Regions from separate parts of the Bradyrhizobium sp. CCBAU 25360 genome, predicted to be linked through region 3. Evidence: riboswitches for the same ligand, from Rfam matches in the RefSeq annotation. Region 3 holds a riboswitch; each other region holds the start of a gene.

Region 1 (3,666 bases), on a different contig from region 3:
GCCCTTCATCGAGGAGGACGAGCAGGCGCTCCTGGCCGGCATCGCCGCAACCGAGATGGTCGACCAGGTGCCCGCGCTGCAGAAGCAGCTGCCCGACCTGCTCGGCATCCGCGCCATGCCGGCGCCGTGTGACCTGCGGATCGGCATCGCCACCGGCGAGGTCCTGACCGGCAGCATCGGCTCCGAGCTGATGATGAGCTTCACCGTGATGGGCGACGCCGTGAACCTGGCCTCGCGGCTGGAGGCCGTCAACAAGGTCTACGGAACCCGCATCCTGATCTCGCAGGCAACTGCCGACGCGATCGGAGCGCGGCTCGAATTGCGCGAGATCGATCGTCTGGCGGTCGCGGGCCAGAGCGCGCCGCAGCCGATCTTCGAGGTGATGGCGCGGGCGGGCGCACTCACCGGCGCGCAGGACAGCCTGCGCACGCATTATGCCGAAGCGCTCGCCGCCTATCGGGCCCGCCGCTTCGACGAGGCCCGCGCCGCCTTCAACGCCGCGCTCGAAGCCGTCCCCGGCGACGGCCCCTCGCGCACGATGCTCGGCCGCATCGCGCAGTTCGAGGCCAAGCCGCCGGAAGAGGGGTGGGACGGCGCCTGGCGGCTGGAGCAGAAATAGCCGTTTTTGTTGCGCCAGCTCGCCCTGTCCGGAAAAAACGTTTCTACTCGATAACGATGTTCGCCGTGACCTATTTCCCGGGCTTAGGTTGGATGTCCTTGAGGCGTTTGACGGGGACACGCCGATGACGGAACTTCAGGACAGGCTGGAACGGTTCGAGACGCTCACCGCCGAATGCGAGCTGATCGCCAAGCTCGCCACCGACAGCACCAAGCGCGAGTTCTATCTGAAACTCTCGGAGCAATACCGTCAGCTGGCGGTGGACATGCGGCAGGCGATCGCGACCAAGGCTGCTGCCTGACGCCGGCTGCAATCCGTTCTTAAGGTTTGGCGCGCATCCTTGACCTCGCGAGCGATCGCTCGTGGTGGAAAGGCCGGGGTTCGCTGCAATGCAGCGCACCTCGCGAGTGTCATTTGCCATGCTTGACAGGGCAATCACATGCGCCTCGTTGCCGTGATCATATTCGCGCTCATGACGGCGGCCTGCGACCAGGAGCAGGACATCACCGGCTCGACGCCGACCTGCCCGATGCGGAACTACAGCTACAATCCCCGCGACATGAACCAGTGCGTCAATGCCTGCAAATCGTGCGATCGCGGCACCACGGTCACCTGCACGACCTCCTGCACCCTCAAGGGCGCGCGCTGAGCGCACCGCCTTCTGCCTTGTAGGGATGCAACCCGTGGAATGGGCGGTGCCTGGGCACCGGAACGATCCACATGGGTCAATCATTGAAGCAAGTGGGCAGGACGCGGAGTCCGATGGAAATGGGTATGCTCGATCCCGGCCGGTTTCTGGTGTCGTGCTCGCATTGCGATGCCTGGCCGATGGCAGCCAACGTGAAGCGGTCGAGTTGGACGGCGTCTCCACACGAGGTGCGCTTTGTCTGCACGCGCTGCCGGCGCGAGGAGACCGCGATCGTCTCGGCCTCCGGCGAATTGACCCCGATCAAGCGCGTCGATGTTCCGCCGCGCGACGTCGCTGCCGCCTGGGCCCAGGCGCAACGGGTGCGAGGGCGGACCTGAGCGGCCGGCACCCAACGGTCGATTGACTCCCGGGGCGAACGGCTCGTAAATGATCGGCGACGGTTCTCCTCATGGAGATCAAAAGGGAATGTGGTGCGGGATTGTCCCAACGCAGGGATTTGTCTCAACGCCACGGCTGCCCCCGCAACTGTAAGCGGTGAATCTTTCGTCTCATGCCACTGGGAATCTCGGTCCTGGGAAGGCGACGCAAGGTCACGACCCGCGAGCCAGGAGACCTGCCGTCAGCCGTGGTCACACGCGAAGATGTCGGTCGGGGAGTACAGACATTGGCTTCACCGGAGCAATCCATCGCTCTGCCGTGAAACCTCGTTCGCTGTGACGTGCCACTGACGTCATACCGAGGTTACCATTGTGTCCCGTCTTGTCCCTGCTGCCAGGCGCCTCAGCGTCGGCCTGCTCGCATCCGTTTCCTTCCCTTCGCTCGATCTGTCCTCCGCCTTCGCCCAGCAGGCGCTTGCCGAGCAATTGCCGCCGATCGAGGTGACCAGGTCCGACGATCAGAACCGAACGCGCGCCAGGGCGATCGGCGATGGCGAGGCGGGGGTGAGGACGAATGTCGCGCCGGCAGGCAATGGCGCCGGCTCATCCGGCTCCGGCGGTGAGGCTGCCGCCGGCAGCGGCGGCATCGTCGGGGCCGCGACGACCGTCATCACGGCAGCCGATATCGCGCATTCGCCATCGCAGACGCTCGCCGAGATCATTGCGACGCAAACGCCGGGGGCCCAGATCACGACGTTCTATGGCGGCCAGATCGGCGCCAAGACCAGCGTGGACCTGCGTGGCTTCGGCGCCTTTGCCACTGCCAACACGCTGGTGCTGGTCAACGGCCGGCGGCTGAACGACGTCGACATGGCGCAGGTGGACCTCTCCACCATCCCGCTCAATTCCATCGAGCGCATCGAGGTGACGCGCGGCAATTCCGGCGCGGTGCTCTACGGCGACAACGCGGTCGGCGGTGTGATCAACATCGTCACCAGGAACGGCGTCGGCGGACCGCCCGTGACCGCGCGCATCGAGGCCGGCTTCGGCTCGTTCAACACCAGACTCGGCAACGTTTCGACCTCGCTCAATTCCGGTCCGTGGTCGACCTCGTTCTATGGCAACACGGTCAGGACCGATGGCTATCGCGACAACAATCGTTATTCGCAGCAGAACGGCGTCGGCAATCTCAACTACACCACGCCAGGCCTGACGGCCTTTCTCACCGTCACCGGCGACAATCAGGAGTTGCGACTGCCGGGCGGCCGCACCGTCGATCCCTCGATCGGCCTCAATGAGGTCGCGACCAACCGAAGGGGGACCAGCACGCCGTTCAACTATGCCAACCAGCAGGGTATTGGCGCGACCGCCGGGTTCACCAAGACCCTGGTCAACGGCGTCGATCTCATCGTCGACGGCGGCGTGCGCGACAAGAAGCAGCAGAGTGCGTTCTTTTCCAGCCCGACGCCGGTTCCGGCTTTCTTCTCGTCGACCTATGTCGGTTCCCATCTGACGACATGGTCGATCACGCCGCGGCTCAGCGTGAAGAGCCTGCTGCTCGGCATGCCGTCGCAGCTTCTGACCGGCATCGACTATTACGATGCGAGCTTTGAGCAGAACCGCGGCGCCGGGCAGGGGCTCGCCCCCTGGCACAATTACGACCTCAGGCAGCAGACGGTTGCGGGTTATTTCCAGCACACATTGGGAATCGCCCCCACGACAGACATCTCCTACGGCGCGCGGTTGCAGAACGTCAGTCTTGCGGCACGCGACAATTTCGACCCGGCAGCTCCGTTCAACGCCGACATCGGCGCGTTGCCGCTGACGAGCAACGAGACCCAATATGCGCTGCATCTCGGCGCCGAGCATCGCCTGAACGACCAGGTCTCGCTGTTCGGCCGCGTAGCGCGCGCGTTCCGCACGCCTGATGTCGACGAGCGCCTGTCCTCAGGGCCTTCGTTCGATCCCTTGACCTTCGCTGCGATCCCGCAAACGTTCCAGCTCAAGACCCAGACCTCGCA
Region 2 (3,666 bases), on a different contig from region 3:
CAAATCTATTGGGGCGCCTATCTCGGCATGCCCGACCAGATCGTCATGTCAGGCGTGCTCGCCGAGGTCGGCCCGCGCATCGTGGCGTTGCGTGAGGAGGCGCGCGAACGGCACGGCTGGATCATGGATAGCTACGTTCTCAAGCGCAGGCCGTAAGCGAGGCAGCATGCTCCCCGAATGGGTCACCCGAAACTGCCCCGACGTCTCCGCCGTCCATCGCGAGGCGGCCATCGCGCGGCAGGCGCAACTGACAAAGCCGACCGGTGCACTCGGCCGGCTGGAGCAGCTCGCAATCGAGCTTGCGGGCCTGCAGGCGACCGAGCAGCCGCGTGCCGCGCGGGTGCCGATCATCATCTTCGCCGGCGACCACGGCATCGTCGCGCAGGGCGTCTCGGCCTATCCGCAAGCCGTGACCATCGCGATGATGGCGAATTTTGCCTCCGGCGGTGCCGCGATCTCGGTGCTGGCGCGTGAGCTTGGCTCGAGCCTGGAGGTGGTCGACGCCGGCACGCTGGCACAGGACGAGATGGCAGGAATTGTCACCGACAAGCCGCGCCACGGCACACGCGATTTCAGCGTCGAAGCCGCTCTCGCACCCGCCGAGCTGGCGTTTGCCTTCGAGGCCGGCCAGCGCGCCGTCGCACGTGCGGCTGCCCATCAGCCTGATCTCCTGATCTTCGGCGAGATGGGGATCGGCAACACCACGACGTCAGCGGCGATCGCGGCGAGCCTGCTCGGCATCAGCGCCGAGGAGATCGCGGGGAGCGGCACCGGCGTCGATGCGGCCGGCCGCGCACATAAGGCCCGTGTCATCGATGCTGCGATCGCGCGTCACGGCGTTGGCGGCGCTTCGCCGGAAAAAATCCTATGCGCCGTTGGCGGCCTGGAGATCGCGGCGATCTCAGGTGCGATCATCGCGGCCGCGCAGCGCCGCATCCCTGTATTGATCGATGGCTTCATCGTATCGGTGGCGGCGCTGGCGGCGGCACGTCTCAATCCGTCGTGCCAGCCGTTCCTGCTGCCGTCGCATCAATCGGCGGAGCAAGGGCATCGGCTGGTGCTGCGCGCGCTGAACGTGCAGCCGTTGATCAGCCTCGATCTCCGGCTCGGCGAGGGATCGGGCGCCGCCATCGCGCTGCCGCTGGTGCGCCTCGCCTGCAGCCTCCACAATGGCATGGCGACGTTTGCGCAGGCCAATGTGCCGGATCGTCCTAGCTGATCCGGTGATTGACGGAGACGACGCGCCAGCCGCTCAGGAGGCGATCGATCCGGGTCAGCGACAGCGGATCGACCACGAAGCGCAAGGCCGCCTGCGGCGTCAGGTCCAGCGCGATGCAGAGTGCGGCGCGGATGGTGCCGGAATGCACGACGAGCGTGGCCGATCCGGCTGCGATCCGCGACAGGCCCAGCCGGACACGCGCGACCTGATCCGCAAAGCTCTCGCCGCCCGGCGGTCGTCCGCCAGCTGGATCGTTCCAGAACTGCGCATAGGCCTCACCGCGGGTCGCCTCGAGTTCGTCATGGCGATGGCCGGTCCAGTCACCAAAATCCTGCTCGCGGAATTCACTGACGGGCTCCGGCTCGAGGCCCAGCGCGCGCGCCGTCTCGACCGTACGCCGCGACGGGCTGGCATAGCCGGCGGCATCCGGTGGCAGGTGCCGTCGCACAGCGTCCAGTTGCGCGCGATCGCTGAGATCGGCCGGCGCGTCGGACGCGTGGATCGTGCCTGTGACGCCCGCGACGGGCGCGTGCCGTATCAACCAGAGGAAGGTCTCGCCTTCCATGCTCATCTCCAAGGAAGTTGGTCGTTGTGGCCATAACGCCGCAACTGGCACATTGACTCTGTTGTGATGGTAATCCTAGATGCTCGCGACGGTTTCCCCGAGAGGGGATGAAAAGGGAATACGGTGCGGGGACATTGTCCCCAACGCCGTGGCTGCCCCCGCAACTGTGAGCGGATAATCCTTCGTCAGAAGCCACTGGGTCCTCGGTCCCGGGAAGGCGACGAAGTGGTGATGACCCGCGAGCCAGGAGACCTGCCGTCAGCCGTGGTCACACGCGAAGATGTCGGTCGGGGAGTACAGACATTCGGCTTCATCGGACGGCTGAAGGGCCAAAAGGTGAGACCTCGTTCGCTGTGACGTGCCACTGACGTCATACCGAGGCCCGAAACCGTGTCTTCCATCCGTATCGTACGACCGCGAAAATTCCTGCTCGCCTCCGCGGCACTCACATCCTTTGCCGCTCTCGATCCGCCCGCTGCGCTGGCGCAGCAGGCCCGAGAGCCCCTGCCGCCGGTCGAAGTGTCGCCGGCCCAATCCCGCAAGCAGGCCAAGCCTGCCGGCCGGGAGGCGCAGAGCACGCGCCGCGCAGCAGCGCGCAGGCCGGCGACCGCAGCAGCGATGCCGAAGCCTGCCGTGCCGACTGCGGCACCCCCGACGCCGCTCAACAGCAATGCCGTGGCCGAAAGCGCCTCGCGGCTCGGCCTGACGGTGCGCGAGACGCCCGCGACCGTCGAGGTGATCTCCGCGGAGACCATGCGCGAGCAGGGTTATCGCACCGTGTCCGACGTGGCGCAGGGGGCGGTCGGCGTCACCTCCGGCGATAATCCGGCCGAGCCTTCCGCCTTCTCGATGCGCGGTTTCACCAACAGCCAGATCAACACGCTCTACAACGGCATCAAGATCGGTCCGCAGAACATGACCTCGCGGATCATGGACACCGCCAATCTGGAAGCCGTGGAATTCCTGAAGGGCCCGGCATCGCTGATCTCGGGCGAGGGCGCCGCCGGCGGGGCGATCAATTTTGTGACCAAGCAGCCGCACACGGGAGCGATCCGGAACGAAGCTGATTTCTCCTGGGATTCGCTCAGCTCGTTCCGCGCGCATTACGGCTCGGGCGGCAGCACCAATGTGCAGGGCCTCGACTACCGCTTCGACATCAGCCGTTCGGCGCTCAACGGCTTTGCCGACGACACCAATACCAAGATGCTCGATGTGTCGGGCCAGCTCAACTATCGCATCTCGGACAGTCTCAAGATCTGGGGCGCGATCGAGTATCGCGAGGATCGCTCGAAAGCCTATTGGGGCGCGCCGCTGGTGCCGATCGCTTTCAGTGGATCGCACGCGACGACGGGGATCGTCTCCGGCAACTACTTCAACAGGACTGATCTTGGGGCTGTCACGATCGACGACCGCACCTTCAATACCAACTACAATGTCCTCGACAACCGCAATGTCGCGCAGGAGGTGTGGCTGCGCGGCGGTTTCGAGCTGAAGCTGGCGCCGGACCTGACGCTGAAGAGCCAGGCCTATGGTTACGGCGCCGAGCGCACCTGGTTCAACAACGAGGTCGAAGCGTTCGATTCCACCAACAACCAGGTGTATCGCGAGCGCTTCTATGTCGCGCACAGCCAGCGCCTCGTCGGCAACATCACCGATTTGATCTGGGACACGAATATCGCAGGCTTCGACAACCGGCTGGTCACGACGCTGTCGTCGAGCTATCTCGATTTCGTCAGGCCGGGCGCGGCAAACTTCCCGAACGATTATGTTTCGCTGGTCGATCCCAACCGCGGCTTCTACGGTTTGCTCACGACCAAGCAGCAGACCGCGCGTATCGACAACGAGGCGCTGTCGTTCGAGGACCGGCTGAAGCTGACGCGGA
Region 3 (3,666 bases):
GTTGGTACGAGGCTTTCGACCGTACGGCAGCTGCGGTGCGATGTTGCTCTGCGCGGCCGTCTACTAAGGCCTTCGGTCCCCTAAGTCTTCCTCTTCCTTTGGCTCGGTCCGTTGAAACCAGGAGCCCGGAGGAAATTTCGCGATGCGCTTGGCAAAAGAGGATTGTGGCTCCCAATCTTGGCCTTCGCTCTTCTCGAAAGTGATGACCCCGTTGTGTGTAAAATAACGTGGTCCTTGGATATCGCAATTCACCAAGAGCAGAATGCGCCATAGATCGCCTTTCTCGTTCGGCTTGTCATTCTGCTTGGGTAAGTAGTCTACCCCAACAGGTTCAATGATAGTGCATCGGCCCTGCCGCAGAAGATCGCCGAGCCGGCCTTGCGGCGTAGTCACAAAGTTGAAGTTACTTGGATCATGCAGAAAGCTAAAGTTTGCGTCCCTTTCACCATCTGCGACTTCTTTGGCGATCAACGAGAGCGCTAGGGCACGCCAGCCCAATTCCATCGGCTTCGCATAGGTTGACGCAAGCTCAATCGTACCGTCGAGCGCGACTTTCCAGGTGATAGCGTACTGTTCGTCTGATTTGTTGTCTCGGTGCCTGGTCCACGAAACGAAAACATAGTCGTTTTCGCCAAGTTCAACGACCCCCCACATCTGAGGGACGAACTGTGCCACCTTCGAGACATTGGAGATGATTTGTTCTATCGTCTCACCATCTTGCGCTCGCCACGTTGACTTGAGTCTTTCGACAAGTGGGTTGTCGCTGGCGCCAATGGTGTTGCTCATGGCAGCCGGCCAGGCTAGGCACATTAGAAGTCCGCCCAGGGCAAGCCATAGCGCGGGTCTTCCCGACATTCTCTTCATAACCCTCGGCCTATCGCGTTTCATCCGTACATCTTTCAAAGCTGGCAACCTTGAAGCTGCTATGAGCGGGCGCAAGAAGTTTACGGAGAGGCGACGGGGCACCCGTGGCTATCCCGCGCGGGCAGCCGCTCCCCTCTATGTCACGCGCCGCTAACTTCCCTAGCCCGCGACAGCTTCAATTGGCTGAGCTGGACATACCGAGCAAGAGAGACTGGGTATGTCGAGCGGCTTGCATTCTTTGTGCCAGGGAGAGGGCGGAGAGTTGCACGGGTTTTATGTCCCTCTTGTCGACTTTCCAACCTGCGCACGCTTCGATGTTTCCATTCAGTGTATCGGCCGCAGTTTGTGGATCCTTTCAAGTGCGTTTGCCGTCATTGAACCGTCTGGTACGCGATCGTTGGCGTCGGCGTGCGGCCTACATGATGGCTGGCGACACGAAGCCGACTTAATCGATGAACTTTGAAGTCTGGTTAGCACGCAAGTCAACCTGCTCGTCCCGTATGTTGCTAGATTGCGCTGCTCATAGAAAGGCACGGTTATTCGCCTAGATGTCGCAGATTAGCTTGGCACATGATCTGAGAGGTTGACGGAAGAGTCCTCCTGTCGATAATCCAAGTCGTCGAGGTTCTCCGAATCCCACTTGATCCGGAGCTAAGAGGGAAGCCGGTGCAAATGCCGGCGCTGCCCCCGCAACTGTGAGCGGCGAGCTACTGTCCAACGATGTCACTGAAGCCAGCACGGCTTCGGGAAGGCCGGACAGCAGCGATGACCAGCAAGCCAGGAGACCTGCCCCGACGATGTATTGGTCCACGGGCGGGGTGTCTCGGTGGTGCGCCAAGCAGCCGTCGCATGCGCGACTTCCTCTGCCTGCGTCCGCCATGGCCTTTGTCCCCAACAGGGGTTAACACTATGTCTCTTCTCTCTCTTCCGGTTGCTACGCTCGGGACGCCACGCATCGGTCCAAGGCGTGAGCTCAAACTCGCTCTCGAAAGCTACTGGGCGGGAAAGATCAGCGAACAGCAATTGCTCGAGGACGCATCCGGGCTGCGCGCAGCTAACTGGGCTCGTCAGAAATCTCTCGGCGTCACGATCATTCCGTCGAATGACTTCTCGCTGTATGATCAGGTGCTCGATACAAGTGTCATGGTTGGTGCTATCCCGGAGATCTACGCCTCGAAAGGAGACTACGTTTCCCTCAAGACGTACTTCGCCATGGCTCGCGGATCACAATGCGACGACCAGGATACGAGTTGCGGTCTCCGCCAGCGGGGGTCTGGCGCACCCGCGCAGGAAATGACTAAGTGGTTTGATACCAACTACCACTACATGGTTCCCGAGTTTTACAAGGGACAGGCGTTCAGACTTTGCTCTCGCAAACCCATCGAAGAGTATGAGGAAGCAAAGGCTCTCGGCTTTCAGACCCGCCCTGTCCTGATCGGGCCCGTCACATTCCTAAAACTCGGCAAGAGTGCCGATGGCGCGTTCCAGCCCCTATCCCTACTAGATGATTTGATACCGATCTATATTGAGGTTCTGCATGAATTGGCCGAACGAGGGGCAAGTTGGGTTCAGTTTGACGAGCCCTGCCTGGTCCTTGATCTGGACGAAGCGGTACGAAAATCACTGCTACATGCTTATAAGCGGTTCGCAAAAGAGGGACCGGCTATCAAGATCATGGTTGCCAGCTATTTCGGCGACCTAGGCGACAATTTGGATACCGCCTTGAGCCTCCCAGTCTCGGGTCTGCACGTTGACCTGGTTCGAGCGCCAGAGTTGTTGGATCAGATCATTGCTGTCGGTCGAAGAGATCTCGTAACGTCGCTCGGTGTCATCGACGGCCGGAATGTGTGGCGATCGAATCTGTCGTCGCTCCGTCGGCGGTTGGAGCCCGCGATTGCGAAGCTCGGCAAGCACCGTGTACAGCTCGCTCCATCCTGCTCGCTGCTTCATGTGCCGGTCGATGTTGAACTCGAGACCGGGCTCACGTCCGACGTCAAGAGCTGGCTTGCTTTCTCTGTTCAGAAGATGCGTGAGCTTGCGATCCTGGCGCGAGCACTCGCTGGCGACCAAAATGTCGGGCTCGCTCTTGCCGATTCGGAATGCGCTGCGACTGCCCGGCGGACTTCGCCGAAGATCCATGATGCCAATGTCGCTGCCCGGATGAGCGCAATCGACCAGACGATGCGCCGGCGCGCAAGTCCGTTTGCACGTCGTTCCGAGATCCAAAGGGCACGCTTTGGACTACCAGCTTTTCCCACCACGACGATCGGATCGTTTCCTCAGACCACAGAAGTCAGAAATGCTCGGGCGGCGCATGCGCGAGGCGCGCTGAGCGACGAGCAATACGATAGGTTCATCAAGGAGGAGATAGCCCGCGCCGTACGTTGGCAGGAGGACATCGGTCTTGACGTCCTCGTGCACGGCGAATTTGAGCGCAATGACATGGTGCAGTACTTTGGCGAGCAACTCGCCGGCTTCCTATTTACCAGGAAGGGATGGGTACAGTCTTATGGTTCGCGCTGCGTCCGGCCCCCGATCCTGTTTGGCGATGTAGTGCGGTCGAAGCCGATCACTGTGGACTGGTGGCGTTACGCGCAATCACTAACTAGCAAGCCAATGAAGGCGATGTTGACCGGACCGGTGACGATCCTGAACTGGTCGTTTGTTCGCGATGATATTCCTAGGAGCGAGGTCTGCCGTCAGCTTGCGCTTGCGATCCGCGACGAAGTGCGCGACCTCGAGAATGCCGGTGCGGGCATGATACAGATCGACGAAGCTGCACTTCGCGAAGGATTGCCCTTG
Region 4 (3,666 bases), on a different contig from region 3:
AAGCCGACATGGCTTCGGCTCGGGCTTCCCGGCAGCGAAGCCGAATGGATGCGCCTTGCCGAGGTGCTAGCGCGCTAGCGCAAGCAGACCTTCGACGTCGAGATGCTTTTCGATGTGGTCGGCGAGCGCATCGAGCGCACTCTCGACCCGGGCGTGGTAGGGCTCGTTGCCAGCGGGAATGTCGAGCTTTGCGAGGTACGCCTTGCGGAAATCATCCGACGTGAACAGGCCGTGCAGGTAGCTGCCCTGCACGCGGCCATCGCGCGAGATCGCGCCTTCGGTCTCGCCGTTCAGTGTCGCAAACGGGCGCGCACGATCGGGCCCATCGGTACGGCCGATGTGAATTTCGTACGCCTCGATCGGCTGATCCGTAGCGGCATGCACAGCCGTAACCCGCGTCAGCGTCTTCTGCGGACTCATCACCGTGTCCACATCCAGCAGCCCGAGCCCCGCCGTGTCGCCCGCGGGACCTTCAATTCCCTGTGGGTCCGCGACGCTGCGTCCCAGCATCTGATAGCCGCCGCAGAGGCCGAGCACATAGCCACCCCTGCGGTGATGCGCGAGCAGATCGATGTCCCAGCCTTGCGCGCGCAGGAAGGCGAGATCGCCGCGGGTGGACTTTGAGCCGGGGATGATGACGAGGCGGACATCGCCGGGGATGGCTTCGCCGGGGCGTACCATCACGAGATCGACGCCCGGCTCGAGCTTGAGTGGATCGAGATCGTCGAAATTGGCGATCCGCGACAGCGCGAGGCAGGCGATCTTGCATTGGCCCGGCTTGCGCGCATCGCTGAGGCCCAGCGCATCCTCGGCCGGCAGCTCGCCGGCGCGGGCGAACCAGGGCAGCACGCCAAGGCCGCGCCACGCGGTCTTTTGCTCGATCAGCCTGTAGCCGTCGTCGAACAGGGTGGGATCGCCGCGGAACTTGTTGATGACAAAACCCCGGATTATCGCGGCATCGTCGGGGTCGATCACCGTCTTGATGCCGACGAGCTGGGCGATGACGCCGCCGCGGTCGATGTCGCCGATCAGCACGACCGGCACGTCGGCCTTGCGCGCAAAACCCATATTGGCGATGTCGGCCTTACGCAAATTCACCTCGGCCGGACTGCCGGCGCCTTCCACCAGCACTAGATCGGCGCGTGCCTTCAGCCGCTCAAAGCTCTCCAGCACCGCGCCCATCAGCGAGGGCTTCATCGCGGCGTAGTCACGCGCGCGCGCAGTCGCGATGCGCTTTCCGTGGACGATCACCTGCGCGCCGACATCGGTCTCGGGCTTGAGCAGCACGGGGTTCATGTCGGTGTGCGGTTCGACGCCTGCTGCCAGCGCCTGCAGCGCCTGGGCGCGGCCGATCTCGCCGCCATCGATGGTGACGGCGGCGTTGTTCGACATGTTCTGCGGCTTGAACGGCAGCACGCGCAGGCCGCGCCGCGTGAAGGCACGCGCAAGGCCTGCGACGATGAGCGACTTGCCCACGTCCGAGCCGGCCCCCTGGATCATCAATGCGCGCGCCATCGAACTCAGAACTCGACGCCGGCCTGCGCCTTGATGCCGGAGCGGAAGGGATGCTTGACCAGCGTCATCTCGGTGACGAGATCGGCGATCTCGATCAGCTCGTCCTTGGCGTTGCGCCCGGTGAGGACGACATGCGTCATCGGCGGCTTCGAGGTGGTCAGAAACTCGACGACCTCGGCGATGTCGAGATAGTCGTAGCGCAGCGCGATGTTGATCTCGTCGAGCACGACCATGCGCAAGCTCTCATCGAGGATCAGCTCCTTGGCCTTCTCCCAGCCGGCGCGCGCGGCGGCGATGTCGCGGGCGCGGTCCTGCGTCTCCCAGGTAAAACCTTCGCCCATGGCGTGGAACTGGCAGAGGTCGCCGAAATGGCCGGTGAGCAGGCGTCGCTCGCCGGTATCCCAGGCGCCCTTGATGAACTGCACGACCGCACAGGGGAAGCCATGGGCGACGCAGCGGACGATCATGCCGAAGGCCGAGGAGGACTTGCCCTTGCCGGCGCCGGTGTGGACGATGATGAGGCCCTTTTCGCCGCTCTTGGTCGCCATGATCTTGTCGCGGGCGGCCTTCTTCTTCGCCATTTTCGTGGCGTGGCGGGCGTCGGTTTCCTCGGCCGTTTTTGTATCCGGTTCAGGCGTCATCGGTCCCGGTCCTTCGGCTTGACAAGTGGCGGCCACCGGCAAATGGTGGCCCGGCGTTGGTTCCTGTCCTATGACAGGCGAAGAGGGAATGCGATAGGGTCCGAATCGGCAAGATTTGGGTCCAAAATGCAGCCGCCCCCGCGACCGTGACCGGAGAGATGCCCGAAGCCACTGATTCCCGCGGGAATCGGGAAGGCGGGGATCGAAGGGCAAAACCCTGCTCCGCAAGCCGGGAGACCTGCCAGCGCGGACGAGTTTTGGACCGGCGGACGGGGTGTTCCGCGACGGGGAAACGGGCCTTCTGAAGAATGGTCCGTGTGCCTCATCGCCTCCCGCTGTTATCTGGAAGAGGCGATGACCGTCACACTTCACGTCTGCATCACCTGCCGTGCCGGCGAGACGCCTGGCGAGGGCGAGGCGACGCCCGGCAAGCGCCTGCATGGGGCGATCCTCGACGCCGGCGTGCCCGAGGGCGTCAATGTGGTTCCCGTCGAATGCCTGTCGGCCTGCAATCAGGGCTGCTCGGTCGCGCTCAGCGCGCCCGGCCGCTGGTCGTATGTCTATGGCCGCCTGTCGGATGCGAATGCGCGGGATGTGGTCGCGGGCGCCGCGGCTTATGCGGCGGCGCCGGATGGTCTCGTGCCCTGGCGCAGCCGGCCGGAAATATTCCGCAAGCAATCGCTTGCCCGCATTCCCCCCATTGCCGTCGTGCCGGAGGCCGCCGAATGAACTCGCTCGCAAAAGTCCCTGTGACGGTGGTCACCGGTTTTCTCGGCTCCGGCAAGACGACGCTGATCCAGCATCTGCTCAGCAATGCCGGCGGCAAGAAGCTCGCGGTGCTCGTGAACGAGTTCGGCAGTGAGGGCGTCGACGGCGAGATATTGAAATCCTGCGCCGATGCCAATTGCCCGGAGGAGAACATCATCGAGCTCGCCAATGGCTGCATCTGCTGCACGGTCGCGGACGATTTCATTCCGACCATGGAGAAACTGCTGGCGCGGCCCGTGCGCCCCGATCACATCCTGATCGAGACCTCGGGCCTGGCGCTGCCGAAGCCGCTGCTGAAGGCATTCGACTGGCCGGAGATCCGCTCGCGCATCACCGTCGACGGCGTGATCGCGCTCGCGGATGCCGAGGCTGTCGCCGCCGGCCGCTTTGCACCGGATCCTGATGCCGTCGAAGCGCAGCGGGCGGCAGACCAAAATCTCGATCACGAGACGCCGCTGTCGGAGGTGTTCGAGGATCAGATCGCCTGCGCCGATATCGTGCTGCTGACCAAGGCCGATCTTGCGGGCGCGGCGGGGCTTGAAGCGGCCAAGGCGGCGATTATTGCCGAGATGCCGCGCCGCGTGCCGATGCTCCCCGTGACCGACGGCGCGATCGATGCGCGCGTCATCCTCGGTCTCGGCGCCGCCGCCGAGAACGATCTCGCTGCGCGCCCCTCGCATCATGACGGCGAGGAGGAGCACGAGCACGATGACTTCGCCTCCGTCGTGGTCGACCTTCCTGA

What was found. A riboswitch is a leader RNA that binds a small molecule or an ion and turns the genes downstream of it on or off. The one in region 3 is predicted to bind cobalamin.
Region 1: it holds a riboswitch for cobalamin, as region 3 does, so the genes downstream of both, XH81_RS13460 (TonB-dependent receptor) here and metE (5-methyltetrahydropteroyltriglutamate--homocysteine S-methyltransferase) in region 3, are expected to answer to the same signal.
Region 2: it holds a riboswitch for cobalamin, as region 3 does, so the genes downstream of both, XH81_RS25920 (TonB-dependent receptor) here and metE (5-methyltetrahydropteroyltriglutamate--homocysteine S-methyltransferase) in region 3, are expected to answer to the same signal.
Region 4: it holds a riboswitch for cobalamin, as region 3 does, so the genes downstream of both, XH81_RS25835 (DUF1636 family protein) here and metE (5-methyltetrahydropteroyltriglutamate--homocysteine S-methyltransferase) in region 3, are expected to answer to the same signal.

Annotation. Positions count from the first base shown of each region.
Region 1 is NZ_LBJA01000036.1:111,006-114,671, forward strand. It holds gene XH81_RS13440 (adenylate/guanylate cyclase domain-containing protein) at 1-619, shown strand, start outside; gene XH81_RS13445 (hypothetical protein) at 744-920, shown strand; gene XH81_RS13450 (hypothetical protein) at 1,059-1,268, shown strand; gene XH81_RS13455 (hypothetical protein) at 1,382-1,645, shown strand; cobalamin riboswitch at 1,689-1,903, shown strand; gene XH81_RS13460 (TonB-dependent receptor) at 2,018-3,666, shown strand, end outside.
Region 2 is NZ_LBJA01000042.1:393,024-396,689, forward strand. It holds gene cobF (precorrin-6A synthase (deacetylating)) at 1-156, shown strand, start outside; gene cobT (nicotinate-nucleotide--dimethylbenzimidazole phosphoribosyltransferase) at 167-1,219, shown strand; gene XH81_RS25915 (histidine phosphatase family protein) at 1,212-1,784, opposite strand; cobalamin riboswitch at 1,857-2,058, shown strand; gene XH81_RS25920 (TonB-dependent receptor) at 2,175-3,666, shown strand, end outside.
Region 3 is NZ_LBJA01000001.1:827,511-831,176, reverse strand. It holds gene XH81_RS03680 (nodulate formation efficiency C protein) at 64-786, opposite strand; cobalamin riboswitch at 1,470-1,672, shown strand; gene metE (5-methyltetrahydropteroyltriglutamate--homocysteine S-methyltransferase) at 1,774-3,666, shown strand, end outside.
Region 4 is NZ_LBJA01000042.1:375,890-379,555, forward strand. It holds gene cobD (threonine-phosphate decarboxylase CobD) at 1-78, shown strand, start outside; gene XH81_RS25825 (cobyric acid synthase) at 67-1,515, opposite strand; gene cobO (cob(I)yrinic acid a,c-diamide adenosyltransferase) at 1,521-2,156, opposite strand; cobalamin riboswitch at 2,197-2,416, shown strand; gene XH81_RS25835 (DUF1636 family protein) at 2,511-2,885, shown strand; gene cobW (cobalamin biosynthesis protein CobW) at 2,882-3,666, shown strand, end outside.